2 regions of the Alteribacillus bidgolensis genome follow, and region 2 is predicted to be linked to the other one. Evidence: a T-box and tRNA genes for the amino acid it is inferred to sense, from the RefSeq annotation. Region 2 holds a T-box; the other holds one or more tRNA genes.
The links. A T-box is a leader RNA that pairs with one kind of tRNA and senses whether it is charged. The one in region 2 lies ahead of alaS (alanine--tRNA ligase), so its partner is inferred to be a tRNA-Ala.
Positions count from the first base shown of each region.

Region 1 (14,535 bases), 3.1 Mb from region 2:
AGGTGCTGGCATTGTTATTGATTCGAGTCCAGAAGCAGAGTACCAGGAATCGTTAAAAAAAGCGAGAGCACTATGGAAAGCGCAAGAGATTAGTGAAGAAGAGATGGCTGTAAAGCAGAGCCGAGCAGAGGAGGAAAAAGTATATGATTTTAATGATTGATAATTACGACTCGTTTACCTACAATCTTGTTCAATATCTCGGAGAAATGGGTGAAGAGCTTGTTGTCCGAAGAAATGACAAGATAACAATTGAAGAAATAGAAGAACTGTCTCCAGATTTTCTCATGGTGTCACCGGGGCCTTGCAGTCCAGATGAAGCCGGCATCAGTATGGAAGCCATCAAGTACTTTGCTGGTAAAATTCCGGTATTTGGTGTATGCCTGGGCCATCAATCAATCGCTCAGGTATTTGGAGGAAAAGTTATTCGTTCGGACCGGCTGATGCACGGTAAAACGTCTGAAGTGCGCCATAACGAACAATCTGTTTATAAAGGACTGCCTAATCCATTTACAGCAACCCGTTATCATTCATTAATAGTAGAAAAACAATCCCTTCCTGAATGTTTTGAAATTACATCATGGACAGATGAAGGAGAAATAATGGGGATACGTCATCGGTCTCTTCCGGTAGAGGGAGTTCAATTTCATCCTGAGTCTATTATGACAGGAGAAGGGAAAAAACTACTTCGGAATTTTGTAGAAGCACACCGGGAGCAGCAAGGAGTTTAATAAATGTATATTTATATAAACGGGGAAATAAAAGAGGCGGGCGATGCTCGTCTTTCTGTTTTTGAACACGGCTTTATGTATGGTCTTGGCTTGTTTGAAACATTTAGAATATATAATGGCCACCCATTCTTACTGGACGACCACTTCCGAAGAATGGAAAAAGGTCTTTCGTTAATGAATATAGAGTGGAAATATAAACGTAAGGAAGTCATTCAGCAGTTAAATGATCTGCTAGAAGCAAATCAGTGGAAAAATGCGTATGTTCGTTATAATATTTCTGCAGGAACAGGAGAGCTTGGATTGACAACAAAGCCCTATCAATCGCCTGCTATTATTATTTATATGAAGCCCCTTCCAGAGGCTGGAGAAAGTCGATTTTCTGAGAAACAGGGGCAGTTGTTAACGGTGAGAAGAAATTCACCGGAAGCCTCTATGCGTTTAAAGTCCCATCATTACTTTAACAGTATTTTGGGTAAAAGAGAGGCAGGCGATGATTTCTCCATTGAAGGTCTTTTCGTGAATGAACAAGGAGACCTCGCGGAAGGAGTCGTTTCTAACCTTTTTTGGGTAAAGGGTACCACAATATATACCCCATCCGTTCAGACAGGAATCTTAAACGGCGTTACCCGAACCTTTGTGATTAAACTAGCAAGAAAACACTCTTATTATATACGAGAAGGCCGGTTTAAACCTGCTATGCTTTTTGATGCAGATGAAGCATTTATAACGAATTCAATTCAAGAGGTTATACGTCTTAAAGGTGTCGATCGGTACACCTTTAATAACCGTAAAAAAAACAATGGTCATTCTACAGTGGATTTTTTGCATAACGAGTATACTAAATACCGTCAACAATTATGGAATTCAGAAGAGATTTTTGTTGAGGAAAGGAAGAAGGAAAATGAGTAGTACTGCTATTACTTGGGGGCCTTGGACGTTGGATTTTTCTAAAAAAACATACGTGATGGGGATTTTAAATGTTACACCGGACTCTTTTTCTGACGGAGGACGATTTGATAATGTAACAAAAGCTGCAGAAAGAGCACATGAAATGATTGAACAAGGTGCTGATATTATTGATATTGGCGGTGAGTCGACCAGGCCAGGGCATGTCAAAGTGGAAGGCGAAGAAGAAAGAAGACGAGTTCTCCCGATAATAGAAGCTATTGCAAAGACAGTAAATGTCCCCATTTCCATTGATACGTATAAAGCAGAAACAGCAAGACAAGCTATCGAAGCAGGTGCTTCTATCATTAATGACGTCTGGGGTGCGAAAGCAGATCCGGAAATGGCTGATGTAGCAGCAGAGTATGATGTTCCGATTGTTATCATGCATAACCGGGAAGATTTAGGTTATCAAGATTTGATGCCAGATATTTTATCGGATATGAAGGAAAGTATTACGATATGTCAAAATGCCGGAGTAAAAGATAACCGCATTATTTTGGATCCAGGTATCGGTTTTGCCAAATCGTATGAACAAAACCTTGAAGTTATGAGAAGGCTTGAAGAATTTACATCGCTTGGGTATCCTGTATTATTAGGTACGTCAAGAAAATCTATTATTGCGCAAACCCTCAACCTTCCGGCCAATGACAGGATAGAAGGAACAGGTGCAACTGTGAGTCTAGGTATTGAAAGAGGGTGTGATATTGTAAGAGTCCATGATGTGCTTGAAATGAGCAGGACGGTAAAAATGATGGATGCCATGCTAGGTAAAGGTAAGGTGAAAACAATTGGATAAAATTTATCTAAAAGGCATGGAATTTTATGCTTATCATGGTGTGTTTCCTGAAGAAAATAAGCTAGGCCAACGTTTTCAAGTAGACCTTATCATGGAAGCGGATTTATCGGAAGCGGCTGCACAAGATGATCTTAAAAAAAGTGTCAACTATGCGGAGGCCCATCAAGCAGTGAAAGAAATAGTAGAAGGACAAACCTATGATTTAGTCGAATCAGTAGCTGAGTCCATTTCTGCTAATATTTTAAAACAATTTCCTATCGTATCAGAAGTTACAGTCAAAGTAATCAAACCAGACCCTCCCATACCTGGACATTACGAGTACGTAGCGATTGAAATAACGAGGAAAAGAACATGAAAAACCGAGTTTATCTAGCCCTTGGCTCTAATATAGGAGATCGATTTCATTATTTACAAAGAGCAGTAGAAAAATTAAACGAGAAAAAAGAAATAGAAGTTACCCAGCTGTCATCTATTTATGAAACAGAACCTGTAGGTGTCACTGAACAAGCAGCTTTTTTAAATATGGCGGTAGAGATGTACACCTCTTTAAAACCGGAAAGCTTATTAAAGACAACACAGTGGATAGAGCAAGAATTGAATCGTGTAAAAATAAAACGTTGGGGTCCTCGCACAATAGACCTTGACATTTTATTCTTCAATGATGAAAATATTAGAATGGACGATTTATCTATACCACACCCGCGGTTGGAAGAAAGAGCATTTGTTCTTATTCCTTTAAATGAAATAGCTTCATCTATTGTGGAGCCAACTAATCATAAAAACATCTATGAACTTGCCGAAAATCTATCTATTAAAGAAAAAGAAGGTGTCCGTATATGGAAGAACTGCTCTGGGCCAGCAGGATTCGGGCTTTTCGGAAGTTGAAAGGATATACACAGGAAAGCCTTGCCGATAAGATGGGGGTTTCTGTTTCTATTTTTGGACAGGTAGAGCGAGGCAGTCGTATTCCGGATGATAAATTTTTAGAAAATGTAGTGGAGGCATTAGGTATTACAAAAGAAGAACTCCATTCAGGATAACAGTATAGGAGGTGGAAAAAATGTTAAAAATCGGCGATATAGAAATGAAAAACCAGGTGGTGCTTGCGCCAATGGCAGGAGTGTGTAATCCAGCTTTCCGTTTGATAGCAAAAGAGTTTGGAGCAGGGCTTGTTTGTGCCGAAATGGTCAGTGATAAAGCCATTGTAAACAAAAATGAAAAATCGCTCCAAATGCTTTACGTCGATGAACGGGAGAAGCCTTTAAGCCTGCAGATTTTTGGCGGTGATAAAGAAACGATGGCAGAAGCTGCCAGGGTTGTTGATCAGCAAACGAATGCTGATATTATAGATATTAATATGGGATGTCCGGTACCGAAGATTACAAAATGTGATGCCGGAGCAAAGTGGCTTCTTAACCCTGACAAAATATATGAAATGGTCTCTGTAGCAGTGCAAGCTGTAGACAAACCAGTAACAGTCAAAATGAGAATGGGTTGGGATGATGAGAATATTTTGGCGGTTGAGAATGCAAAGGCAATTGAAGCAGCTGGAGGAAAGGCTGTTGCTGTTCATGGGCGTACTCGCCTGCAAATGTATGAAGGCGCTGCTGACTGGGATATATTGAAAGAAGTAAAAGAATCGGTAGACATTCCTGTTATTGGAAATGGGGATGTGAAAACGCCTCAAGACGCTAAACGTATGCTCGAAACCACTGGTGTGGATGGTGTTATGATTGGAAGAGCTGCACTTGGAAACCCTTGGATGCTGTATCGTACTATCCATTACCTAGAAACGGGAGAACCGGCAGCAGATCCTTCGCCTCATGAAAAAATTGACGTCTGCATGGTTCACATGGATAGATTGATCCAATTAAAGGGAGAAGTTGTCGCTGTCCGAGAAATGCGAAAACATGCTGCGTGGTATTTAAAAGGACTGCGAGGAAATAAAAAAGTCCGGGATCAAATTAATCAGCTAAATACGCGTGATGAAGTAGCAGCTGCTTTATATAACTTTGTCGATGAATTGGAAGCGGCACAGAAGGAAAAAGCGTCGGCAGTATAGTTTTTTACTAACAACAACGGGACTGCCCCTTTTGCGACTGAAGGGTCAGTCCCTTTACATGGGAGATAAGCGGATATCTACCGTGAGAAAGTAACAGCTTAATATTATAAGGGGTGGATACACTTGAGTCAGGAACAGGAATATAACGACCAAATAGAGGTTCGTAGAGAAAAACTTCTAGCTCTTCAAGAAGAAGGGAAAGATCCGTTCGGTCAGCGTTTTGACAGATCACATACAGCTTCTCTTATGACAGAAGAGTTTCAAGCTTTTAGTAAAGAAGAACTGCAAGAAAAAGAAGTGGAAGTTTCAATTGCAGGAAGAGTGATGACAAAGCGCGGAAAAGGAAAAGCAGGTTTTGCTCATATACAAGATTTAACAGGTCAAATACAAATATATGTAAGAAAAGATCAGGTAGGCGAAGAGGCTTATGAAATTTTCCAAGGTACTGATATTGGTGATTTTGTAGGTCTAAAAGGTACAGCTTTCAAAACAAAAGTAGGTGAACTTTCAGTAAAGGCTTCTGAGTTCGTACTGTTATCTAAATCACTGCGTCCTCTTCCTGATAAGTTTCATGGTTTAAAGGACGTAGAACAACGTTACCGTCAGCGTTATCTTGATTTAATAGTGAACCCTGAAGTACGCGATACTTTTGTGGTCCGCAGTAAAATCCTACAATCGATGCGGCGTTACTTAGATGGAAAAGGATATTTGGAAGTAGAAACGCCAATGCTTCACGCTATTCCAGGAGGAGCTGCTGCTCGTCCATTTATTACCCATCACAATGCCCTAGATATGGAGTTGTATATTCGTATAGCGATTGAACTGCATCTGAAACGGTTAATTGTCGGCGGGATGGAGAAAGTTTATGAAATCGGCCGTGTTTTCCGAAATGAAGGAATTTCGACCCGTCATAATCCTGAGTTCACCATGATGGAACTTTATGAAGCTTATTCAGATTATAAAGACGTAATGGTTTTAACAGAGAATTTAATCGCTCATATATCTCAAGAAGTGCTTGGTACAACTGCTATAACGTATGGAGAGCATGAAGTGGATTTAACCCCTGCGTGGCGCCGCGTGCATATGGTGGATGCAATTAAAGAAGAAGTTGGGGTTGATTTTTGGCAGGATATGAGCGATGAAGAGGCAAGGTCTCTTGCTAAAGAATATCGAGTACCAGTGAAAGAAACAATGCCTTTTGGACATGTTGTTAATGAATTTTTCGAGCATTTTGTCGAAGAAAAATTAATACAGCCGACTTTTGTATATGGACATCCGGTTGCTATATCACCACTTGCAAAAAAGAATGCGGAAGATCCTCGTTTCACTGATCGATTTGAATTATTTATAGTTGGAAGAGAACACGCAAATGCTTTCACAGAGCTTAATGACCCAATTGATCAACGTCAGCGCTTTGAAGCACAAGTCCAAGAAAGAGAACAGGGCGATGATGAAGCTCACATGATGGATACAGATTATTTGGAGGCAATGGAATACGGTCTTCCTCCTACTGGTGGTCTTGGAATTGGGATTGACCGCTTAGTTATGCTCTTAACTAATTCGGCATCCATACGTGATGTGTTATTATTTCCGCAAATGCGTAAACAATCCAATGAATAAATTTCTAGTGATACTGGCCCGTTTACGGGCCGGTTTTTTGCACTGTTACATAGTATTAAATGTTATGTTGTGAATAACCGAAACGAGGTATCCATCTTACATTACGTGACGGTCTTAACCAAACTTCGTTTTTTCAGGGCGTTTTCTAAGACGACTTCCTTTAATAAACGACCAGCCCATTTTTTAGGAGATATTATTTTAAAAGCCCTGTCCTTTTCCTCTAATAGGGGAATAGAAATAAATTTTTATTTATAAATTTAAATTTAAGGGTTGCATAAAATATGATAGGCTGATATATTATTATTTGTCGCTGAAAAGACAGCGCGAAATTGATTAAAAAAAGAAACAAAAAAACATATTGACACTGCATTGCGCAGGTGTTAATATAAAAAAGTCGCCAATTGAGGCGAACGAAATTGTCCTTTGAAAATTGAATGAAAGTCAAGCGTCTGTTAATTTCTTTAATTGTTATGTAAGATACAGCTTGTATCAGACGAACCAATTTATTGGAGAGTTTGATCCTGGCTCAGGACGAACGCTGGCGGCGTGCCTAATACATGCAAGTCGAGCGCGGGAAGCAGGCAGATCCCTTCGGGGTGACGCATGTGGAACGAGCGGCGGACGGGTGAGTAACACGTGGGCAACCTGCCTTGCAGACTGGGATAACCCCGGGAAACCGGGGCTAATACCGGATGATCAACCAAATCGCATGATTTGATTGTAAAAGTAGGGACTTGTTCCTTACACTGCAAGATGGGCCCGCGGCGCATTAGCTAGTTGGTGAGGTAAGAGCTTACCAAGGCAACGATGCGTAGCCGACCTGAGAGGGTGATCGGCCACACTGGGACTGAGACACGGCCCAGACTCCTACGGGAGGCAGCAGTAGGGAATCATCCGCAATGGGCGAAAGCCTGACGGTGCAACGCCGCGTGAGTGAAGAAGGTTTTCGGATCGTAAAGCTCTGTTATCTGGGAAGAACAAGTACCGGTCGAATAGGCCGGTACCTTGACGGTACCCGATCAGAAAGCCCCGGCTAACTACGTGCCAGCAGCCGCGGTAATACGTAGGGGGCAAGCGTTGTCCGGAATTATTGGGCGTAAAGGGCGCGCAGGCGGTTTCCTAAGTCTGATGTGAAAGCCCACGGCTCAACCGTGGAGGGTCATTGGAAACTGGGGAACTTGAGTACAGGAGAGGAGAGCGGAATTCCACGTGTAGCGGTGAAATGCGTAGAGATGTGGAGGAACACCAGTGGCGAAGGCGGCTCTCTGGCCTGTAACTGACGCTGAGGCGCGAAAGCGTGGGGAGCGAACAGGATTAGATACCCTGGTAGTCCACGCCGTAAACGTTGAGTGCTAGGTGTTAGGGGTTTCGACGCCCTTAGTGCCGCAGCAAACGCATTAAGCACTCCGCCTGGGGAGTACGACCGCAAGGTTGAAACTCAAAGGAATTGACGGGGGCCCGCACAAGCGGTGGAGCATGTGGTTTAATTCGACGCAACGCGAAGAACCTTACCAGGTCTTGACATCTTCTGCCACTTCCAGAGATGGAAGGTTCCCCTTCGGGGGACAGAATGACAGGTGGTGCATGGTTGTCGTCAGCTCGTGTCGTGAGATGTTGGGTTAAGTCCCGCAACGAGCGCAACCCTTAACCTTAGTTGCCAGCATTCAGTTGGGCACTCTAGGGTGACTGCCGGTGACAAACCGGAGGAAGGTGGGGATGACGTCAAATCATCATGCCCCTTATGACCTGGGCTACACACGTGCTACAATGGATGGTACAGAGGGACGCGAAGCCGCGAGGTGAAGCGAATCTCAAAAAGCCATTCTCAGTTCGGATTGCAGGCTGCAACTCGCCTGCATGAAGCCGGAATCGCTAGTAATCGCGGATCAGCATGCCGCGGTGAATACGTTCCCGGGCCTTGTACACACCGCCCGTCACACCACGAGAGCTTGCAACACCCGAAGTCGGTGAGGTAACCCTATGGGAGCCAGCCGCCGAAGGTGGGGCAGGTGATTGGGGTGAAGTCGTAACAAGGTATCCCTACCGGAAGGTGGGGATGGATCACCTCCTTTCTACGGAGTATTTTCCGAGTCGAGCTCCGCTGGATCTCATGATCCAGGGAGCGGACGCTGTGACTTTCATTCAATTTTGAGAGGGTAACTTCACATCGGTATAAGTTAAGTGATGGGCCTGTAGCTCAGTTGGTCAGAGCGCACGCCTGATAAGCGTGAGGTCGGTGGTTCAAGTCCACTCAGGCCCACCATCATCTCTCGAAATACATGGGGCCTTAGCTCAGCTGGGAGAGCGCCTGCCTTGCACGCAGGAGGTCAGCGGTTCGATCCCGCTAGGCTCCACCATAATTAATCTAAATTGTTCTTTGAAAACTGGATAACGAATGCAAGAGCCAAAGAATACACCGGAGTTTCATCAAGGTGGTCAGTACATGACCATGATTGTGAGACTTTCGAGGCGTGTTTTAGAATGATACAACTACCTTTGTAAGGTTAAGCTAGAAAGGGCGCACGGTGAATGCCTTGGCACTAGGAGCCGAAGAAGGACGCGACGAACGGCGAAACGCCCCGTGAAGCTGTAAGTAAGCTTTGATCCGGGGATATCCGAATGGGGAAACCCACCATCCATAATGGGATGGTATCCGCACCTGAATCTATAGGGTGTGAGAAGGCAGACCCGGGGAACTGAAACATCTTAGTACCCGGAGGAAGAGAAAGCAAATGCGATTTCCTGAGTAGCGGCGAGCGAAACGGAATCAGCCCAAACCAGGGTGCTTGCACCCTGGGGTTGTAGGACACTCCATCGGAGTTACCAAGAAACAGCGTAGGCGAAGCGGCCTGGAACGGCCCGCGAGACACGGTAAGAGCCCGGTAGTCGAAACGCTGTTTCCTCCGGAGTGGATCCTGAGTACGGCGGGGCACGGGAAACCCCGCCGGAATCCGGGAGGACCATCTCCCAAGGCTAAATACTCCCTAGTGACCGATAGCGAACCAGTACCGTGAGGGAAAGGTGAAAAGCACCCCGGAAGGGGAGTGAAAGAGATCCTGAAACCGTGTGCCTACAAGTAGTCGAAGCCCGTTTATGGGTGACGGCGTGCCTTTTGTATAATGAACCGGCGAGTTGCGATCGTATGCAAGGTTAAGCGGAAGACGCGGAGCCGAAGCGAAAGCGAGTCTGAACAGGGCGTACAGTATGCGGTCGCAGACCCGAAACCGTGTGATCTACCCATGTCCAGGGTGAAGGCAGGGTAACACCTGCTGGAGGCCCGAACCCACGCAAGTTGAAAATTGCGGGGATGAGGTGTGGGTAGTGGTGAAATGCCAATCGAACTCGGAGATAGCTGGTTCTCCCCGAAATAGCTTTAGGGCTAGCCTCGGATAAAAGAGTCCTGGAGGTAGAGCACTGATTGGACTAGGGGTCCCTACAGGATTACCGAATTCAGTCAAACTCCGAATGCCAGCGACTTGTTATCCGGGAGTCAGACTGCGAGTGCTAAGATCCGTAGTCGAGAGGGAAACAGCCCAGACCACCAGCTAAGGTCCCTAAGTATACGTTAAGTGGAAAAGGATGTGGAGTTGCTTAGACAACTAGGATGTTGGCTTAGAAGCAGCCATCATTGAAAGAGTGCGTAATAGCTCACTAGTCGAGTGACTCTGCGCCGAAAATGTACCGGGGCTAAACGTATCACCGAAGCTGTGGATGCACACCATCGGGTGTGCGTGGTAGGGGAGCGTTCAAAGGGCGGAGAAGCCGGATCGTGAGGACCGGTGGAGCGCTTTGAAGTGAGAATGCCGGTATGAGTAACGAAAAGAAGGGTGAGAATCCCTTCCGTCGAAAACCCAAGGTTTCCTGAGGAAGGTTCGTCCGCTCAGGGTTAGTCGGGCCCTAAGCCGAGGCCGAAAGGCGTAGGCGATGGAAAACAGGTTGAAATTCCTGTACCACCTCCTTCCCGTTTGAGTGACGGGGGGACGCAGGAAGGTAGGGTAAGCGCGCTGCTGGAATAGCGCGTCCAAACCGTAAGGCCGATGAACAGGCAAATCCGTTCATCATTAGGCGAAGCGGTGATGGCGAGGGAAATAATAGTACCGAAGTTCCTGATCCTACACTGCCAAGAAAAGCCTCTAGCAAGGGAAGAGGTGCCCGTACCGCAAACCGACACAGGTAGGTGGGATGAGAATTCTAAGACGCTCGGGAGAACTCTCGTTAAGGAACTCGGCAAAATGACCCCGTAACTTCGGGAGAAGGGGTGCTCTCTAGGGTGAATAGCCTTGGAGAGCCGCAGTGAATAGGCCCAAGCGACTGTTTATCAAAAACACAGGTCTCTGCGAAGCCGCAAGGCGAAGTATAGGGGCTGACACCTGCCCGGTGCTGGAAGGTTAAGAGGAGGGGTTATCCCTTTTGGGAGAAGCTCCGAATTGAAGCCCCAGTAAACGGCGGCCGTAACTATAACGGTCCTAAGGTAGCGAAATTCCTTGTCGGGTAAGTTCCGACCCGCACGAAAGGTGCAACGACTTGGGCACTGTCTCAACGAGAGACCCGGTGAAATTATAATACCTGTGAAGATGCAGGTTACCCGCGACAGGACGGAAAGACCCCATGGAGCTTTACTGCAGCTTGATATTGGATTTTGGTACAGCTTGTACAGGATAGGTAGGAGCCTTGGAAACCGGACCGCCAGGTTCGGTGAAGGCGTCGGTGGGATACTACCCTCGCTGTACGGAAATTCTAACCTCGGACCGTAACCCGGTCCAGGGACAGTGTCAGGTAGGCAGTTTGACTGGGGCGGTCGCCTCCCAAACAGTAACGGAGGCGCCCAAAGGTTCCCTCAGAATGGTTGGAAATCATTCGCAGAGTGCAAAGGCAAAAGGGAGCTTGACTGCGAGACCTACAAGTCGAGCAGGGACGAAAGTCGGGCTTAGTGATCCGGCGGTACCGTATGGAAGGGCCGTCGCTCAACGGATAAAAGCTACCCTGGGGATAACAGGCTTATCTCCCCCAAGAGTCCACATCGACGGGGAGGTTTGGCACCTCGATGTCGGCTCGTCGCATCCTGGGGCTGAAGTAGGTCCCAAGGGTTGGGCTGTTCGCCCATTAAAGCGGCACGCGAGCTGGGTTCAGAACGTCGTGAGACAGTTCGGTCCCTATCCGTCGCGGGCGCAGGAAATTTGAGAGGAGCTGTCCTTAGTACGAGAGGACCGGGATGGACACACCGCTGGTGTACCAGTTGTTCCGCCAGGAGCATGGCTGGGTAGCTACGTGTGGACGGGATAAGTGCTGAAAGCATCTAAGCATGAAGCCCCCCTCAAGATGAGATTTCCCATAGCGCCAAGCTAGTAAGACCCCTTGCAGATGACAAGGTTGATAGGTCTGAGGTGGAAGCGTGGTGACACGTGGAGCTGACAGATACTAATCGGTCGAGGGCTTATCCACAACAAAGGTAAGCGCCTCGTAGAACGGCTCAAATATTCGTTATGCAGTTTTGAGGGAGCAATTCCCTATCAAGAAAAGGATCGTTGAGATGTTGTCTCCTAAGACGATGATCAAACGATTCCATCCAAAGTCTGGTGACGATAGCGAAGAGGTTCCACCCGTTCCCATGCCGAACACGGAAGTTAAGCTCTTCAGCGCCGATGATAATGAAGGGGCAACCCTTTGTGAAAGTAGGACGCTGCCAGGCATATAGAGGAGGGTTAGCTCAGCTGGGAGAGCACCTGCCTTACAAGCAGGGGGTCGGCGGTTCGATCCCGTCACCCTCCACCATAATATGTGCCGGTCTAGCTCAATTGGTAGAGCAACTGACTTGTAATCAGTAGGTTGGGGGTTCAAGTCCTCTGGCCGGCACCATCTTGTCTTTTTTTGTTTTAGAGAGGTTTTTAAAACAAACTTAACTTTTTAGGAGCCATTAGCTCAGTTGGTAGAGCATCTGACTTTTAATCAGAGGGTCGGAGGTTCGAATCCTCCATGGCTCACCATTTTCAATTATGCGGAAGTAGTTCAGTGGTAGAACACCACCTTGCCAAGGTGGGGGTCGCGGGTTCGAATCCCGTCTTCCGCTCCACTTTTATGCGCCCGTAGCTCAATTGGATAGAGCGTCTGACTACGGATCAGAAGGTTAGGGGTTCGACTCCTCTCGGGCGCGCCATATTTATATATTAATAGGATGCACTCGACGTATTGTATCCAAATAGATGCAATACGGGAAGTAGCTCAGCTTGGCAGAGCACTTGGTTTGGGACCAAGGGGTCGCAGGTTCGAATCCTGTCTTCCCGACCACTTACTTCAAGGGGCCTTAGCTCAGCTGGGAGAGCGCCTGCCTTGCACGCAGGAGGTCAGCGGTTCGACCCCGCTAGGCTCCACCAAAAAAATCATAAAAAGTTGTTGACATCATTTTGGTAACTTGTTATGATATTACTTGTCGCTTTGAAAGAGAGCGCTAAGTTGTCCTTTGAAAATTGAATGAAAGTCAAGCGTCTGTTAATTTCTTTAATTGTTATGTAAGATACAGCTTGTATCAGACGAACCAATTTATTGGAGAGTTTGATCCTGGCTCAGGACGAACGCTGGCGGCGTGCCTAATACATGCAAGTCGAGCGCGGGAAGCAAGCAGATCCCTTCGGGGTGACGCATGTGGAACGAGCGGCGGACGGGTGAGTAACACGTGGGCAACCTGCCTTGCAGACTGGGATAACCCCGGGAAACCGGGGCTAATACCGGATGATCAGCCAAATCGCATGATTTGATTGTAAAAGTAGGGACTTGTTCCTTACACTGCAAGATGGGCCCGCGGCGCATTAGCTAGTTGGTGAGGTAAGAGCTTACCAAGGCAACGATGCGTAGCCGACCTGAGAGGGTGATCGGCCACACTGGGACTGAGACACGGCCCAGACTCCTACGGGAGGCAGCAGTAGGGAATCATCCGCAATGGGCGAAAGCCTGACGGTGCAACGCCGCGTGAGTGAAGAAGGTTTTCGGATCGTAAAGCTCTGTTATCTGGGAAGAACAAGTACCGGTCGAATAGGCCGGTACCTTGACGGTACCCGATCAGAAAGCCCCGGCTAACTACGTGCCAGCAGCCGCGGTAATACGTAGGGGGCAAGCGTTGTCCGGAATTATTGGGCGTAAAGGGCGCGCAGGCGGTTTCCTAAGTCTGATGTGAAAGCCCACGGCTCAACCGTGGAGGGTCATTGGAAACTGGGGAACTTGAGTACAGGAGAGGAGAGCGGAATTCCACGTGTAGCGGTGAAATGCGTAGAGATGTGGAGGAACACCAGTGGCGAAGGCGGCTCTCTGGCCTGTAACTGACGCTGAGGCGCGAAAGCGTGGGGAGCGAACAGGATTAGATACCCTGGTAGTCCACGCCGTAAACGTTGAGTGCTAGGTGTTAGGGGTTTCGACGCCCTTAGTGCCGCAGCAAACGCATTAAGCACTCCGCCTGGGGAGTACGACCGCAAGGTTGAAACTCAAAGGAATTGACGGGGGCCCGCACAAGCGGTGGAGCATGTGGTTTAATTCGACGCAACGCGAAGAACCTTACCAGGTCTTGACATCTTCTGCCACTTCCAGAGATGGAAGGTTCCCCTTCGGGGGACAGAATGACAGGTGGTGCATGGTTGTCGTCAGCTCGTGTCGTGAGATGTTGGGTTAAGTCCCGCAACGAGCGCAACCCTTAACCTTAGTTGCCAGCATTCAGTTGGGCACTCTAGGGTGACTGCCGGTGACAAACCGGAGGAAGGTGGGGATGACGTCAAATCATCATGCCCCTTATGACCTGGGCTACACACGTGCTACAATGGATGGTACAGAGGGACGCGAAGCCGCGAGGTGAAGCGAATCTCAAAAAGCCATTCTCAGTTCGGATTGCAGGCTGCAACTCGCCTGCATGAAGCCGGAATCGCTAGTAATCGCGGATCAGCATGCCGCGGTGAATACGTTCCCGGGCCTTGTACACACCGCCCGTCACACCACGAGAGCTTGCAACACCCGAAGTCGGTGAGGTAACCCTATGGGAGCCAGCCGCCGAAGGTGGGGCAGGTGATTGGGGTGAAGTCGTAACAAGGTATCCCTACCGGAAGGTGGGGATGGATCACCTCCTTTCTACGGAGTATTTTCCGAGTCGAGCTCCGCTGGATCTCATGATCCAGGGAGCGGACGCTGTGACTTTCATTCAATTTTGAGAGGGTAACTTCACATCGGTATAAGTTAAGTGATGGGCCTGTAGCTCAGTTGGTCAGAGCGCACGCCTGATAAGCGTGAGGTCGGTGGTTCAAGTCCACTCAGGCCCACCATCATCTCTCGAAATACATGGGGCCTTAGCTCAGCTGGGAGAGCGCCTGCCTTGCACGCAGGAGGTCAGCGGTTCGATCCCGCTA
Region 1 covers NZ_KZ614149.1:3,329,639-3,344,173, forward strand. Annotated here, with positions in the region: gene CEF16_RS16410 (anthranilate synthase component I family protein) at 1-160, shown strand, start outside; gene pabA (aminodeoxychorismate/anthranilate synthase component II) at 144-728, shown strand; gene pabC (aminodeoxychorismate lyase) at 732-1,637, shown strand; gene folP (dihydropteroate synthase) at 1,630-2,472, shown strand; gene folB (dihydroneopterin aldolase) at 2,465-2,827, shown strand; gene folK (2-amino-4-hydroxy-6-hydroxymethyldihydropteridine diphosphokinase) at 2,824-3,357, shown strand; gene CEF16_RS16440 (helix-turn-helix domain-containing protein) at 3,309-3,512, shown strand; gene dusB (tRNA dihydrouridine synthase DusB) at 3,533-4,534, shown strand; gene lysS (lysine--tRNA ligase) at 4,658-6,154, shown strand; rRNA gene CEF16_RS16455 (16S ribosomal RNA) at 6,658-8,226, shown strand; tRNA gene CEF16_RS16460 (tRNA-Ile) at 8,341-8,417, shown strand; tRNA gene CEF16_RS16465 (tRNA-Ala) at 8,436-8,511, shown strand; rRNA gene CEF16_RS16470 (23S ribosomal RNA) at 8,657-11,596, shown strand; rRNA gene rrf (5S ribosomal RNA) at 11,727-11,843, shown strand; tRNA gene CEF16_RS16480 (tRNA-Val) at 11,851-11,926, shown strand; tRNA gene CEF16_RS16485 (tRNA-Thr) at 11,935-12,010, shown strand; tRNA gene CEF16_RS16490 (tRNA-Lys) at 12,063-12,138, shown strand; tRNA gene CEF16_RS16495 (tRNA-Gly) at 12,150-12,224, shown strand; tRNA gene CEF16_RS16500 (tRNA-Arg) at 12,232-12,308, shown strand; tRNA gene CEF16_RS16505 (tRNA-Pro) at 12,363-12,439, shown strand; tRNA gene CEF16_RS16510 (tRNA-Ala) at 12,450-12,525, shown strand; rRNA gene CEF16_RS16515 (16S ribosomal RNA) at 12,692-14,260, shown strand; tRNA gene CEF16_RS16520 (tRNA-Ile) at 14,375-14,451, shown strand; tRNA gene CEF16_RS16525 (tRNA-Ala) at 14,470-14,535, shown strand, end outside.
Region 1: it encodes a tRNA-Ala, which carries the amino acid that the T-box ahead of alaS (alanine--tRNA ligase) is inferred to sense. The anticodon was not compared.

Region 2 (14,535 bases):
AGTGTAATCCAAGTGACACGGATGCAAGATTTTATTACGGATTATGTTTAGCTCAATCTCACCAAATTGATGAAGCTGTTCCTCATTTTAAAAGAGTAGTCAAAGAAGATGAAACACACGCGGATGCTTATTATAATTTAGGTGTTGCCAGCATGTACCAAGACGAATTAAAAGAAGCTATTTCTTTTTTTGATCAAGCAATTGAACAGCAGCCTGACCATTTGTTAGCCCAGAATGGAAAAGAACAAGCAAAAAAGCTGCTGGATAAATAATCCGGAGGTTTCTTATGTCAAGTGTTTCTTACGAAAACGATTTACCTTCCAAATCGTTTATAAGCGGCACAGTCGTTCATGTTATTTTTAGAAATGAAGAAAATGGGTATACCGTTCTCATTGTAAAAGTGAGAAAATCTCATCCCAAGGCAGACGAAAAAAAAGTAACCGTTGTTGGGTACTTTCCATCAGTGGAAACGGATGAGCGGTATTATTTTGAAGGCGTCTTTAAAGAGCATCCGCGTTTTGGAAAACAATATCACGTTCAAATATATAAAAAAGAAATACCGACTGAAAAGGAAGCACTTATTGCATATCTTTCAAGTGAGCGATTTCCAGGAATAGGTAAAAAAACGGCTTCTGTACTAGTTGAAAACTTCGGGGAAAACGTGATCGAAAAAATTCTTAATGATCCGGATAAACTCAAAAAATTATCTGGATTAAATCAAAAAAGAAGGCAGAATATTTACCAGACCATGCTTGAGAACCAGGGAATGGAACAAGCGATGACAATGCTGACCCGATATGGGTTTGGAATGGAGCTGGCTGTAAAAATATATAACGCGTACCGAGAGCGTACTTTTGATGTCATACAGGATACACCTTATCAGTTAGTTTGGGATATAGAAGGAGTGGGATTTTACAAAGCAGACAAATTAGGGAAAAGTCTTGGCATTAAACGCGATGATCCCGAACGTGTTAAGGCTGGAATGTTATATATTTTGTATGAAAAAACAATGCAGGACGGTCATGTATATGTACCGTGGTCTCTTCTCACCCAAGAATCAAGGCACTTATTAAACGATTCCCAAAATAAGATAAGTAATGAATTATTAGAATCGGCACTGCTTGAACTTGCTGAAGAAGATAAATTAATTCAAGAAGATGACAGGGTATACATGGCATCTCTTTATTTTGCAGAAAAAGGGTTTGTTACTAAAGTTAAAAAATTGCTTGAGCGAGAAGAAGAAGCGGCTTTTTCTGAAGCGGAATTTTTAAAAGCCCTTGGTAAAACAGAAGAGCAATTTGGTATTGAATACGCCGACCATCAAAAAGAAGCCATTCAAAAAGCGGTTCACTCCCCTTTAATGATATTGACGGGGGGGCCTGGAACTGGGAAAACCACTGTAATTCGAGCCATTGTAGAAATATTCTCGAAGCTGCATGGGTTTTCGCTTGACCGTTCGACTTATAAAAAAGAAGAACCGTTTCCAGTGCTGCTGGCAGCTCCAACTGGACGTGCCGCTAAGCGGATGAAGGAGTCTACGGGTCTAAAAGCAAGCACTATCCATAAATTATTAGGATATAATGGCGTGGATGGTGATGAAGCTTTTGAAAAAGATGAAGAAGAACCTTTGGAAGGGAAACTTTTAATTATTGATGAAGTATCTATGGTAGACATGTGGCTTGCCAATCAATTATTTCGATCTGTACCTGAAGACATGCAAGTAATTTTAGTTGGTGACGAAGATCAGCTTCCTTCCGTTGGTCCAGGACAAGTGTTAGGTGATCTGCTTGAAACAAACATTGTTCCCATTGTTTCCTTGTCTGTTGTGTATAGACAAGCAGAAGGCTCATCTATTATTAATCTTGCTCACTCGATAAAAAAAGGCATGCTCCCGCATGATTTAATGAGTCCTTGTAAAGACCGCCGCTTTTTTTCCTGTAATAAAATTCAAACATCCGATGTAATTGAAAAAGTTTGTGAAGGAGCTGTCAAAAAAGGCTATTCACCTTTAGATATACAAGTGCTCGCACCAATGTATAAAGGTCCTGCAGGTGTAGATGCGTTAAATAAAACACTTCAACAGCTTTATAACCCTCATGAAGATAAGAAACGGAAAGTCTTATTTGGGGAAACGACGTATTCCAAGGGTGATGTCATTCTTCAACTCATTAACAATCCTGAAGAAGGCGTATTTAATGGTGACCGCGGCGTAGTAGAAGCTATTTTTGAAGCAAAAGAAACGGCTGATAAGCAGATGCAGATCGTTCTATCTTTTGAAGGAAAAGAGGTCACGTATACAAGACAAGACCTTAACCAAATAACTCTTGCTTACTGTACTACGATTCATAAAGCCCAAGGAAGTGAATTCCCAATTGTAGTAGTTCCGATGCTTATGGCTTATAAAAGAATGCTGCAGCGGAATTTGCTGTATACGGCAATTACAAGAGCCAGAGATTATTTGATATTATGCGGAGAAAACAGTGCTGTCGAATTTGCAGTTGACAATAAACATAGAGAGAATAGACATACAACGTTGAAAGAAAAACTCCTTGAAAAGGATAATGCTTCATTTCATGAATAAAGCTTAAATAGTAAATTTTAATATCCTCCAGACAAAGTAGTATCCGTAAAAAGTATATTCTTTAGAAAGCTGGGACATAATGGATAAAAACTTTTCGTGTTTACGAAACAATTTACGAAAAAAGGGAAGGTTATTTATATGGAATGTCCCTATTGCAAAGCAAAAAATACAGGTAAAATAGGTACAGAACATTATTATTGCTGGGAATGTTTTGTAGAATGGACAATTGAAAACGGAGAATATACTTTATATCAGGTCGAAGAAGACGGAACGCTTTGTTGTTTGGATGATTTATTTGGTAAAAATTGGTATTCCGAACACGGAGGATGAGGAACAAATGACAAGGAGAAGAAATATTTGGACATCTCTTGCTGTAGCTGGTATTACACAGCTGCAGGAATGACAAGACGCCGCAGTCGTGCTAATTTTTCTGCTGAAAACATCTGGGATTAACCCAGCACTGGGCGAAAACCTGGAGAAGGAAATAACAAACAGTTTATTAAAACGAAAAGATCAGGTGGCCGTCCCATAAGTAAACTGCACCCCGTCAAGTAGACAGTAGAAATAATAAAAAGAATCTAAGCGGCTTTACTCCTATATTCCATAGGGGTAAGGCCGTTTAATCGTTTTTGTAGCCGTTCGTGATTATAAAAGTGTATATAGTCATCGATAACTTGTTGTAACTCGCCAAACGTTTGTACTTATGTAAATAATACTTCTCTCACTTTAGCGTACCCCAAAAAGATTCCATCGAAAAAGTAGTATGGGAAGTCAAATCCCCAGCACACCGTTTTTTCTTCTGGGGTGTCACTCTCCCACGTCGATCTCGAAGAGCATCTTCTCCCCCTTCTTCGTATTTCTTGGTCCATTGATACTCTTGTTGATAGGACACATTATACCGTTCAGCGATGCCTTGATAGTCTTTATTATTCTCCATGTAATCTCTGGCAATGAAAATTCTTTCTGCTAGTTTGGTTGTTCTTCCTTTGGTCATTGGACGATTCACTCTTTTCCCCGTGGTTTTCACGTCTTTTTTGACCATTACGTTCGCAAAACCGACTGGGTGGATATCCCGTAACGAATAATAATCCCCGCGAGAGAATACTTCCCCGAAAGATAGTCATGAACTGCCTGTAATTTTGTTTCTTTCAAATAGGTTGTCCAGCTTTTTGAAGGTTGTAAACCTTCGAGGCCCAGATGATTGTACTTATTTCTCCAATCTTTAAAGGCAGATAATCTAATCTGATACTGTTCTATGACTTCTTTGATGGAAGAATTCCCTTTTTCATAAGCTTGGATCACTTCAAGCTTTTCTTGTGCACTAAACTTACTTTTCGCCATAAAAAATACTCCCCTTGAGGTCAAACAGATTTTTTATTTAATCTGTCTACCTTTTGGGGAGCATACCATAAGTCGGGTCGGCTAAATTTTTTAATTAACTTAAGCTGCAATACACGTAGACTCCATCGGGAAAAGCAATAGCTGAAGCGTTGTCCTCGGTAAAGAAGACACTACGAGAACGATCAAAGAGAGTTTGAGTAGATGTCGCACTTGTACCCTGAGGGAGAAAGCGAAGTTTATTTCAGCTGAAAGACAGCCCCTTTTAATCAATAGGAAAGAAAGTATACATTTTGTTGTTTGAACAAGTTAAATTTTCATATTTTCTTTTCATAAATAATTATGATAAGCCCCATCCTATAATGAAGAGGAGGGGTATTATTATGTTAAAAGAAAAGGAATGGATCTGGCTTCAGCGTCTTTTGTTATTAGCTGTATCTCTATTGATTATCTATTTATTGAGTTTGCTGAAACCGATTTGGTCTTTCTTACTTAATGCTGCTGGAAAAGTACTGCTTCCTTTTATTATTGCTGCATTTATTGCTTATTTACTTCACCCTATTATTGATTTCTTACAAAAACGCCATATACCTAGGTCTATTTCTATCTTAATTGTGTATGTTGTTTTTTTTGGAGGAGGAGCATGGGCGATATGGTATTTTAGTCCAGTAATGTACAACCAGGTTGAAAAGTTTACCCGCTATCTCCCGGGATATTTTGAACAGTTATATACTATTTTTTCTAATCTTCATCATCGAATTGATACACTGCCTCCTGCTATTCACGATAGTATTGAATTAGCTTTTGAACAATCAGAATTAAAGGCTAAAGAGAGTCTGAATGGGTTAATTCATAAATGGAGAAACGTAGTGGATATTATTATTCTGCTTCTACTCCTGCCATTTTTAGTTTTTTACCTTTTAAAAGATCTAAAGGCGATTGAAAGAACGATAAAGCATGTCGTTCCCAATAAATGGAGAGATGAAGGGGAAATGCTTGCAGGTGCTGTTGATGAAGCCCTTGGAGACTATATTAGAGGGCAGTTCATGGTGGCAGGTGCAGTAGGAATTCTGTCATTTTTTGGATTATGGCTTATAAACATACCAAACGCTATAATACTTGGGCTCTTTATCGCCATCACTGATATAATACCTTATTTCGGACCAGTTTTAGGAGCTGCTCCTGCGTTAATGGCAGCTGCTTCGGTTTCTACGAGTAAACTAATTATAACCATAATTCTTTTATTTCTTATTCAGCAAATTGAGGGGAACTTTTTGTCTCCTTACGTCGTTGGACGAAATGTTCATCTGCATCCTTTAGTTATTGTCTTTGCTCTTTTATTAGGGTTTGAAGTAGCTGGGTTTCTTGGTCTTTTGATCGCCGTGCCGATATTTGTAGTCGCAAATAATATTTTTCATACGTTTAAAAAGCAAAAGGTCACTTTGAAAAGAACCCCTTAAAAGCAAAAGCTACATTTTGCGGCCTTTCCGCTAACCGTCTCATAAAATACCCATACCAATCTTTTCCGAATGGTACATAGGTTCGGAAACGGTATCCTTCGGCTGCTAATGTTTTATGCATTTCTACACGAAATCCATAAAGCATTTGAAATTCAAATAAGTCTCTTGGAATGTTATTTTCTTGCACAAACTTTTTTACTTTTTCAATGATATGATGATCATGAGTCGCTATCGCTGTGTAACTGCCATTGCAAAGGTGCTGCTTAATAATGTGGATAAAATTGTTATCAATGTCGGATTTCTTCTGTAATGCGACTTCAGGTGGTTCCTTATAAGCACCTTTAACAAGCCGCAAAGGAATGCCTTTTAATGCTTCTACATCTGCAGAAGCCCGGTGCAGATATGCTTGAATAACTGTACCTGTATTGTCATACTTCATTCGCAGTTTTTTTAAAATGTCAATTGTCGCAGGATAATGGCTGAAGTCTTCCATATCAATTCTTACAAATATTCCGTATTTTTTGGCAGCGGAAAGAATATTTTCCATGTTATACATGCAGATCTTTTGGTCAATATCAAGACCTAGCTGAGTCAGTTTTAAAGAAAGGTTGCAATCTACGTTTTTACTAACTATAGCATCCAACGTTTTTATACAGTACTCTGCAGACTTCAATGCTTCGTTTTCATCGGTAACAAATTCACCAAGGTGGTCGACCGTACACATAATCCCATCCTCATTTAATTGTTGTACAGCCTGCATAGCGCTATTAATATCTTCTCCAGCAACTACTCTTGAAGCTCCTAATTTCCACCCCCATCGTTTTGCACTTTTATTTAATGTTTGATTTTGTGAAAGAAACAGGAAGAAATTCCGGGAAAGATTTTTCAATATATATCTTCCTTTCCTATTAAATTTTTTCGCAAAAACATTAAATGAAGCGTGAATTTATAAAAGCATATGCACATTTTAGAAAATCAGAAAGGTTTTCTTTTAGGGAGAAATTTCACTTGTTCATAAAACTGTTTTTGAGGAGATTTGTAATAGCTTTTTTAATTCCGTTCTTTACTGCAAGTGTATTATAATTATATCAATGAACTTGAACAATAGATAATCAAAAAATCAATTTCTGTTCGGTCTGTATTTAATTCACCGTGTTTTTCTTCCCTTAGCTGAAAAATAAGGGATTTGACAGATGACTTCATTTTTTATACTGTTAAGAAAGCATAAAATTTTATTAGATTCCAGTGAATCAATTTCATAAGTGCCTATTTTGATTATCAAAAACGAACATTATATCGATTGTAGCGGAAGGCGGCGACTCCTGCGGGATAAGCTTGAGCTGAAGACCACGCAGGCAGATTGCTGCCGAAGAGGCTGAAGCCAAGCCCGCGGCAAAGAAGACAATACGAGAACGAACAAAGTGAGTTGGAGTAGATGTCGCGCTTGTCCCTGAGGGTGAAAGCGTCCGCCTGAATCGAAAATCGAACGATAACGAGGAAATTTTATATAATGTTCATTTATGATAATGTAGAAATGAATTATGAAATTCATTTCAGTATAGATTTTTTCTTTTTTAAGACCTGGCGGCAAGCCAAATTTTTCTCAATAAAAACGGAAAATATAATGATAACATGAAGATGGGGAAAGTATGCTAAAGCCCTCTGCACAGAGACCGTTTTACTTGGCTGGAATAAAACGGCAGAGAAGAGTAGCAGAAAGCTGTCCCGGAATGCAGTTAATTGCTGCCGTGAACCTGCGTTAATGGCATAAGTTGACAGACTTTAGTCTGTAAACAGGGTGGTACCGCGAAACAAACTTCGTCCCTGCACCATGGGGGGCGGAGTTTTTTTATTGTCCAGGAAATTATATTTTCTCTTTTGTGGATTACGATACGATCCGTCTTCATAAAAATGGATGTTTTGTCTAATGTTATGGCAGTCGAAAACATAATGAATATCATTTTACCTAGGAGGAATAAAAAATGAAAGCTTATACTGCTGCGGAAGTAAGACAGAGGTTTTTAGATTTTTTTAAAGAAAAAGGACATTCCATAGAGCCAAGTGCTTCATTAGTTCCACATGAAGACCCAACTCTTTTATGGATTAACAGCGGTGTTGCAACTTTAAAGAAGTACTTTGACGGCAGAGTTGTCCCGGAGAATCCACGTATTGTAAACGCCCAAAAATCAATACGAACAAATGATATTGAAAACGTCGGAAAAACCGCCAGACACCATACATTTTTTGAAATGCTTGGAAACTTTTCCATTGGAGATTATTTTAAAAAAGAAGCTATTGAATGGGCGTGGGAATTTTTAACGAGTGAAAAGTGGATCGGATTTGAAAAGGAAAGACTATCAGTGACGGTCCATCCAGAAGATGATGAAGCTTATGATTATTGGAAAGAAGATATAGGTCTGCCTGAAGAACGGATTATTCGTTTAGAAGAAAATTTCTGGGACATCGGTGAGGGGCCGAGCGGGCCAAACACAGAAATATTTTACGACCGCGGGCCAGAGTATGGGAATGATCCAACTGACCCGGAATTATACCCAGGAGGCGAAAACGAACGGTACTTAGAAATCTGGAACTTGGTATTTTCACAATTTAATCACAACCCTGATGATACCTACACCCCGCTTCCAAAGAAAAATATTGATACAGGTATGGGGTTAGAAAGAATTGTATCTGTTATACAAGATGCTAAAACGAATTATGACACTGATTTGTTTTTACCGATCATGAGGACAGTAGAAAAAATTACTGGTCTTTCTTATGGTTCGTCTGAAGAAAAAGATGTAGCTTTTAAAGTAATTGCTGATCATATTCGTACAGTAAGCTTTGCTGTTGGTGATGGTGCTTTGCCTTCGAACGAAGGAAGAGGATATGTTTTAAGACGATTGTTAAGAAGAGCGGTGCGTTATGCAAAGCTTATCGGTATAGAACGGCCTTTTATGTACGAATTAGTGCCTGTTGTCGGAGAAATTATGGCAGACTATTATCCTGAAGTAAAGAACAAAGAAGCGTTCATTCAAAAAGTGATTAAAAATGAAGAGGAACGTTTCCATGAAACGTTAAGTGAAGGGCTTGCTATTTTATCAGATATAATGAAAAAAGCAGAACAAGCTGATACATCTGTTATATCTGGAGAAGATGTCTTTCGTTTATACGATACGTATGGTTTTCCTGTCGATCTCACAGAGGAGTATGTTACAGAAAAAGGCTTTGCTATTGACTTAGAAGGGTTTGAGAAAGAGATGCGAGCGCAGCGCGAGAGGGCAAGAGCAGCTCGTAAAGAAGATGCTTCTATGCAATCACAAAATGCGGTATTAGCTGAAATAAAAGAAAACAGCGAATTTATCGGCTACGACGAGCTTCAAGCGGAGGCAGTGGTACAAGTAATCGTTCACGAAAAAGAAAAAGTTGATACCGTTTCTGCTGAAATGACAGCTCAGCTCATTCTTGATCAAACACCTTTTTATGCTGAAAGCGGTGGTCAGGTCGCTGATAAAGGAAAAATAGTTAACAAAAAAATGGAAGCAAACGTTGTTGATGTTCAAAAAGCACCAAATGGCCAGCATTTACACACTGTTGAAATAGTAAGCGGATCGCTTAGAACAGGCGCTGCCGTTAAAGCTGTCGTGGAAGAAAGAGAACGCGTCGATATTGTGAAAAACCATACGGCTACGCATTTACTTCATCAGGCGTTAAAAGATGTACTGGGAGACCATGTAAACCAAGCTGGTTCTTTGGTTTCTGAAGACCGTCTGCGTTTTGATTTTTCCCATTTTGGTCAAGTGAAACAACACGAATTAGACCAAATTGAAGAAATCGTAAATGAAAAAGTATGGAAAGCTATTCCTGTCACCATCGAACAGAAAAAACTTGAAGAAGCTAAAGAAATGGGAGCTATGGCTTTATTCGGGGAAAAATACGGTGACGAAGTAAGAGTAGTTCAAGTAGGAGATTATAGTATAGAGTTATGCGGAGGCTGTCATGTAAATAATACAGCTGAAGTAGGAATGTTTAAGATCGTTTCAGAAGCAGGCATCGGAGCAGGAGTGCGAAGAATTGAAGCAGTAACCGGACAAAAAGCATATGAGTTTATGAATGATCAAATGAACATTTTAAAAGATGCTCGTGATAAACTTAAAGCTAAATCCCTGCAAGATGTTCCACAGCGGGTTGAGGCACTTCAACAGCAGATTCGTGATTTGCAGCGAGAAAATGAATCTCTGAATGCGAAAATTGGAAACATGGAGGCAGGAAATCTGCTTGATAATGTAAAAGAAGTAAACGGTGTTAATGTTATCGCACAAGAAGTATCTACTGCAGACATGGATGGCCTGCGCAACACAGTGGACGAATTAAAACAAAAAATAGACTCTGGTATTGTTGTATTAGGTGCAGTAAATAATGGTAAAGTAAATCTTGTCGCTGGTGTGACAAAAGATTTAACCGAAAAGGGATATAAAGCAGGAAATATTGTTAAGGAAACAGCTTCTATATGCGGAGGCGGCGGAGGAGGCCGTCCGGATATGGCCCAGGCCGGCGGGAAAAACCCAGATAAACTTTCCGAGGCATTGGATGCAGTCACTGAAATTGTGAAATCCATTTCCTAAAAGGGAATAATTGGTGTACAATAAGGGCAAGATGTTGAAAGCATTGGACTGTTATATGTAATAATTGTCCTTAAAAATAAATGCAGTACTTATTGAGGAGGTGTATGGGATGGGTTCAAACGACAACACCATGAAATTTAATGTCCAGGATGATTCCATAGACGTAGATGCCAGCGAAGTATTGTTTACGGTTTACCAGGCTCTTGAAGAAAAAGGATATAATCCAATTAATCAAATTGTAGGTTATTTGTTGTCCGGTGATCCTGCATACATTCCTAGGTACAAAGATGCCCGTACTCTCATCCGGAAGATTGAAAGAGATGAGCTGATCGAAGAATTAGTGAGGTCTTATTTGCATGAACACGGGAAGGAGAAGGAATGAAAGTATTAGCCTTAGATGTTGGCATGAAAAGGATAGGGGTTGCTGTTTCTGATGCATTGAGATGGACAGCCCAAGGGCTTGAAACTATTCATGTTAAAGGGGACAACCCACAGGAAGCATTTGGAAGAATTTCAGAGTTAATGAAAGAACATGAAGCTTCTGAAGTAGTAGTTGGTCTTCCTAAAAATATGAATGGGACAATAGGTCCGCGCGGGGAACAATGCCAAGAATTTGCCAGGCACCTAGAGAAAGAATTACAAGTGCCAGTCTATATGTATGATGAACGTTTAACAACACAGGCTGCAGAACGTACTTTGATTGAAGCTGATATGAGCAGAAAGAAAAGAAAAAAAGTCGTTGATAAAATGGCAGCCGTGATGATATTACAAGGATATCTTGATCAAAACCAATAGAATGACAGCGGAGGTGTAACGAATGACACAAGAAGAAAACGAGCGTATTGTAATCCCTGACGATGAAGGTAATGAACATCTTTTTGATGTATTGTTTACATTTGATGTAGATGATACAGGGAAATCCTATATGGTATTAACGGATGCTGGAGAAAATGAAACCGAAGAAGAAGTCGAAGTGTTTGCCTTCCGTTTTGAGGATGAGGGAGAAAAAGACTCAGATATCTCTTTATTTCCGATTGAAACAGATGAGGAATGGGATATCATAGAGGAAATGGTTGAAACATTCAGTGCTGGTGAGATGGAGTAAAGATATATACAAGTGAATGATAAAATAAGCTGCCTTAAAAGAGTGAAGTTTCTCTTTATAAGGCAGTTTTTATTAGACGATTGGGAAAGTGTATATAGTATAGACAAGCAGTATAGACAAGCGATTGGTTTTTCATTTAGATTTATCTAGAAGATCAAGGGAAAAACTTGTTTGAGATTCTATGATTATCAAAATTAGTGAATAAATGCTTTCCTCCAAAACCAACTGTAACAGCTTTGTCACTATCAGCATTATGATTTCGTGAAACTCGAATATTGACAAATGTTGTATAATGAAAGCGTTGGAAAAGGGGGAGGCTTTTATGAGTGAGAAAAATTCAAAAAATCAATTGACAGAACGAGCTGGACAAGCAAAAATTGTGAGACGGATTGTGTTTATTGTGATTGCTGTCATATTGCTTGTCATTATTGGAGTCAGTTTAGGCGGGTATATATACATAACATCAGCGTTAAAACCATTAGAGGAAGAAAGCGAAGAAACAGTAGAAATAGAGATACCGATTGGCTCAAGTAGTTCGTCCATAGGACAGATACTAGAAGAAAAAGGCGTCATAAAAAACGGAACAATATTCCGGTACTATGTGACATACAAAAATGAAAAGGGTTTTCAAGCTGGAACGTATGAATTATCTCCTTCCATGGATATAGATGAAATTATTCATTCTTTAAAAGACGGAACGGTCATAAAAGAACCAGAACTGACTTTTACGATACCAGAAGGTACTTGGTACGAAGATATTATATCCCAAATTGCAGAGGCAGTACCTTATGAGGAAGAAGAAATTGAGTCACAGCTTGAAGATGAAGAGTATGTAAAAGATTTAGTAGAACGTTTTTCTATTCTAGACGAAGAAGTACTTGAGGCAGATATTCGTTATCCGCTTGAAGGCTATTTGTTCCCGGCAAGATATGACTTTATGGAAGAAAAACCTGAGCTTACTTACATAATAGAACAGATGATTGAACGTATGGAGGAAAATGTGGTAGAATTTTCAGAACAACTAGAAGCAAGTGACTATTCGATACATGAACTATTAACATTAGCTTCTATTGTTGAAAGGGAAGCCCAGCATGAAGAAGATCGGCCAATCATTGCAGGAGTACTTTTTAATCGGTTGGAAGAAGGCATGAGACTTGAGGTGGATCCTACAGTTGCTTATGCGATAGGCGAACATCGTTATATGACTTCTTTAGAGGATACAGAAATTGACTCACCATATAACACTTATCGGTATGGTGGATTACCACCAGGACCAATAGCCAGCCCCGGAGTTAATTCTATAAGAGCAGTTATGCTGCCAGAAGACAGTGAATATCTTTATTTCTACGCAAGGCCGAATGGTGAGGTTATTTATAATGATAATTACGAAGAACATAGAAGAACACAAGAAACATATAGAAGTGAATGGGAAGAGGCGGAAGAAACTGAATAAATAAAAGTAATTTAGGAGAAATCTTGATCTATACATTTAGATAAAGCTCCAGCGGCTTTCCTAAGTTATGGGAAGCCGCCTTTTAAGGATACATCTATGAAAAAATAAAAACATTTATTAATGTACAGGAGAGACACAATGTATGAACAGCCTGAAATGATAAAATATATACGTGATCTAAACAATAAACCTAGCCTATTATTCCTTGAAATGGAGAAATTCGCAGAAAATAACAATGTCCCTATCATAGAAACAGAAGCGTTAGATGTTATGCTGCAAATATTACATATACATAACAGCAAACGTATCCTTGAGATTGGAACTGCTATAGGATACTCAGCGCTTCGAATAGCAAATGATTCACCAGAGAGAAAAGTTATTTCTCTTGAAAAAGATAAAGAGCGTTATGAAACAGCTCTTAACTTTAGAAGTAAAAGTAAATTAAAGTCTCAAACTACGTTTGTTCACGTGGATGCACTTGATGAGACTTTTTCTCTTGAAGACAGATCTCCATTTGATGTATTATTTATTGATGCTTCGAAAGGAAAGTATGAAGAATTTTTTATAAAGTACACCCCTTGCTTGAAGCATAAAGGTCTTGTGATTACAGACAACGTCTTTTTCAAAGGACTGGCTGCTAAACCTGAGGACGCTCCTAGACGTATTCGTTCGATGGTAAGAAAAATTCATTCATATAATAAATGGCTGGCAGATCATCCTTCTTTTTCTACAAAGTTTCTTGCTGTTGGTGATGGGCTGGCTGTAAGTCAAAAAATATAAATAAAGCAGGTGAGATGCATGGCGGACAGACCTGAATTGCTCGTCACTCCTCATCAAGCAGATGACATCCCTGATCTGGTTTCTGCAGGGGCTGATGCATTTTTAGCTGGTGAAGAAGCTTTTGGTTTAAGGCTTGCAGGGAATTTTGACAGAGCAGAAATGGAAAAAGCTGTGGAATTAGCCCATAAAAGGGGAACCAATGTTTATGCAGCAGTAAATGCTATATTTCATAATAATCAATTGAAATACCTTAAGGAATATATTAGGTTCTTAAATCGTATAGGAGTAGATGCAATTGTTTATGGAGACCCTGCTGTTCTTTTAATAGCCAAAGAAACTGCTCCATTTATTCCCCTTCATTGGAATACAGAAACTACAGCAACGAATTGGCAAGCTGCCAATTATTGGGGGAAACAAGGAGCCGAGCGAGCTGTTCTTGCCCGTGAATTAAATATGGATGCTATTACTGAGATAAAGGAAAATGCAACGGTAGACATCGAAATTCAAGTTCACGGTATGGCGTGTATGTTTCAATCTAAACGACAATTAGTTGGAAATTATATGGAATATCAAGGGCGGAATTTACAAATAGAGCGCAGAGATAAAGAACGCAATCTGCATTTATATGATTCAGAACGCGATGTGAAATATCCCGTTTTTGAAGATGGAAACGGTACCCACATTATGAGTCCTAGAGATATGTGCATTATTGATGAGTTAGATGAACTGCTTGATGTTGAAGTAGACGCCTTTAAAATAGAAGGTATTTTCAAGGATAAATCATACCTTACAGAAGTTACTGCTCTTTATAAACAAGCGATAGACTTGTATTATCAAGACCAATCACTATATAGCAAAAAAAGAGAAATCATGTTAGATAAAGCAAAAAGTCTTCAACCTCGTACACGAGACATAGATACAGGCTTTTTCTTTAAAGAAACAGTGTATTAAAGGGGGGGTTGAAGTGGAGGCAGCTGTACAGAAAAAGAAGGACAATAGGACGACGAAAGAATTAAAAAAGCCGGAACTGCTGTTACCTGCTGGGAACCTCGAAAAATTGAAAATTGCTGTTCATTATGGGGCAGATGCAGTGTATATAGGCGGCCAAGAGTTTGGACTTCGGTCGAATGCCGGAAATTTTTCAATCGAGCAAATGAAAGAAGGCGTGACGTTTGCACAGAAATATGGAGCAAAAG
Region 2 covers NZ_KZ614149.1:257,626-272,160, forward strand. Annotated here, with positions in the region: gene CEF16_RS01395 (tetratricopeptide repeat protein) at 1-272, shown strand, start outside; gene recD2 (SF1B family DNA helicase RecD2) at 287-2,581, shown strand; gene CEF16_RS01405 (hypothetical protein) at 2,720-2,911, shown strand; partial or broken gene CEF16_RS25175 (IS3 family transposase) at 3,160-3,332, opposite strand; partial or broken gene CEF16_RS25180 (helix-turn-helix domain-containing protein) at 3,405-3,623, opposite strand; gene CEF16_RS01420 (helix-turn-helix domain-containing protein) at 3,623-3,922, opposite strand; gene CEF16_RS01425 (AI-2E family transporter) at 4,303-5,379, shown strand; gene CEF16_RS01430 (proline dehydrogenase family protein) at 5,357-6,271, opposite strand; T-box leader at 7,006-7,208, shown strand; gene alaS (alanine--tRNA ligase) at 7,362-10,001, shown strand; gene CEF16_RS01440 (IreB family regulatory phosphoprotein) at 10,111-10,383, shown strand; gene ruvX (Holliday junction resolvase RuvX) at 10,380-10,796, shown strand; gene CEF16_RS01450 (DUF1292 domain-containing protein) at 10,819-11,106, shown strand; gene mltG (endolytic transglycosylase MltG) at 11,429-12,559, shown strand; gene CEF16_RS01460 (O-methyltransferase) at 12,698-13,339, shown strand; gene CEF16_RS01465 (peptidase U32 family protein) at 13,358-14,290, shown strand; gene CEF16_RS01470 (peptidase U32 family protein) at 14,304-14,535, shown strand, end outside.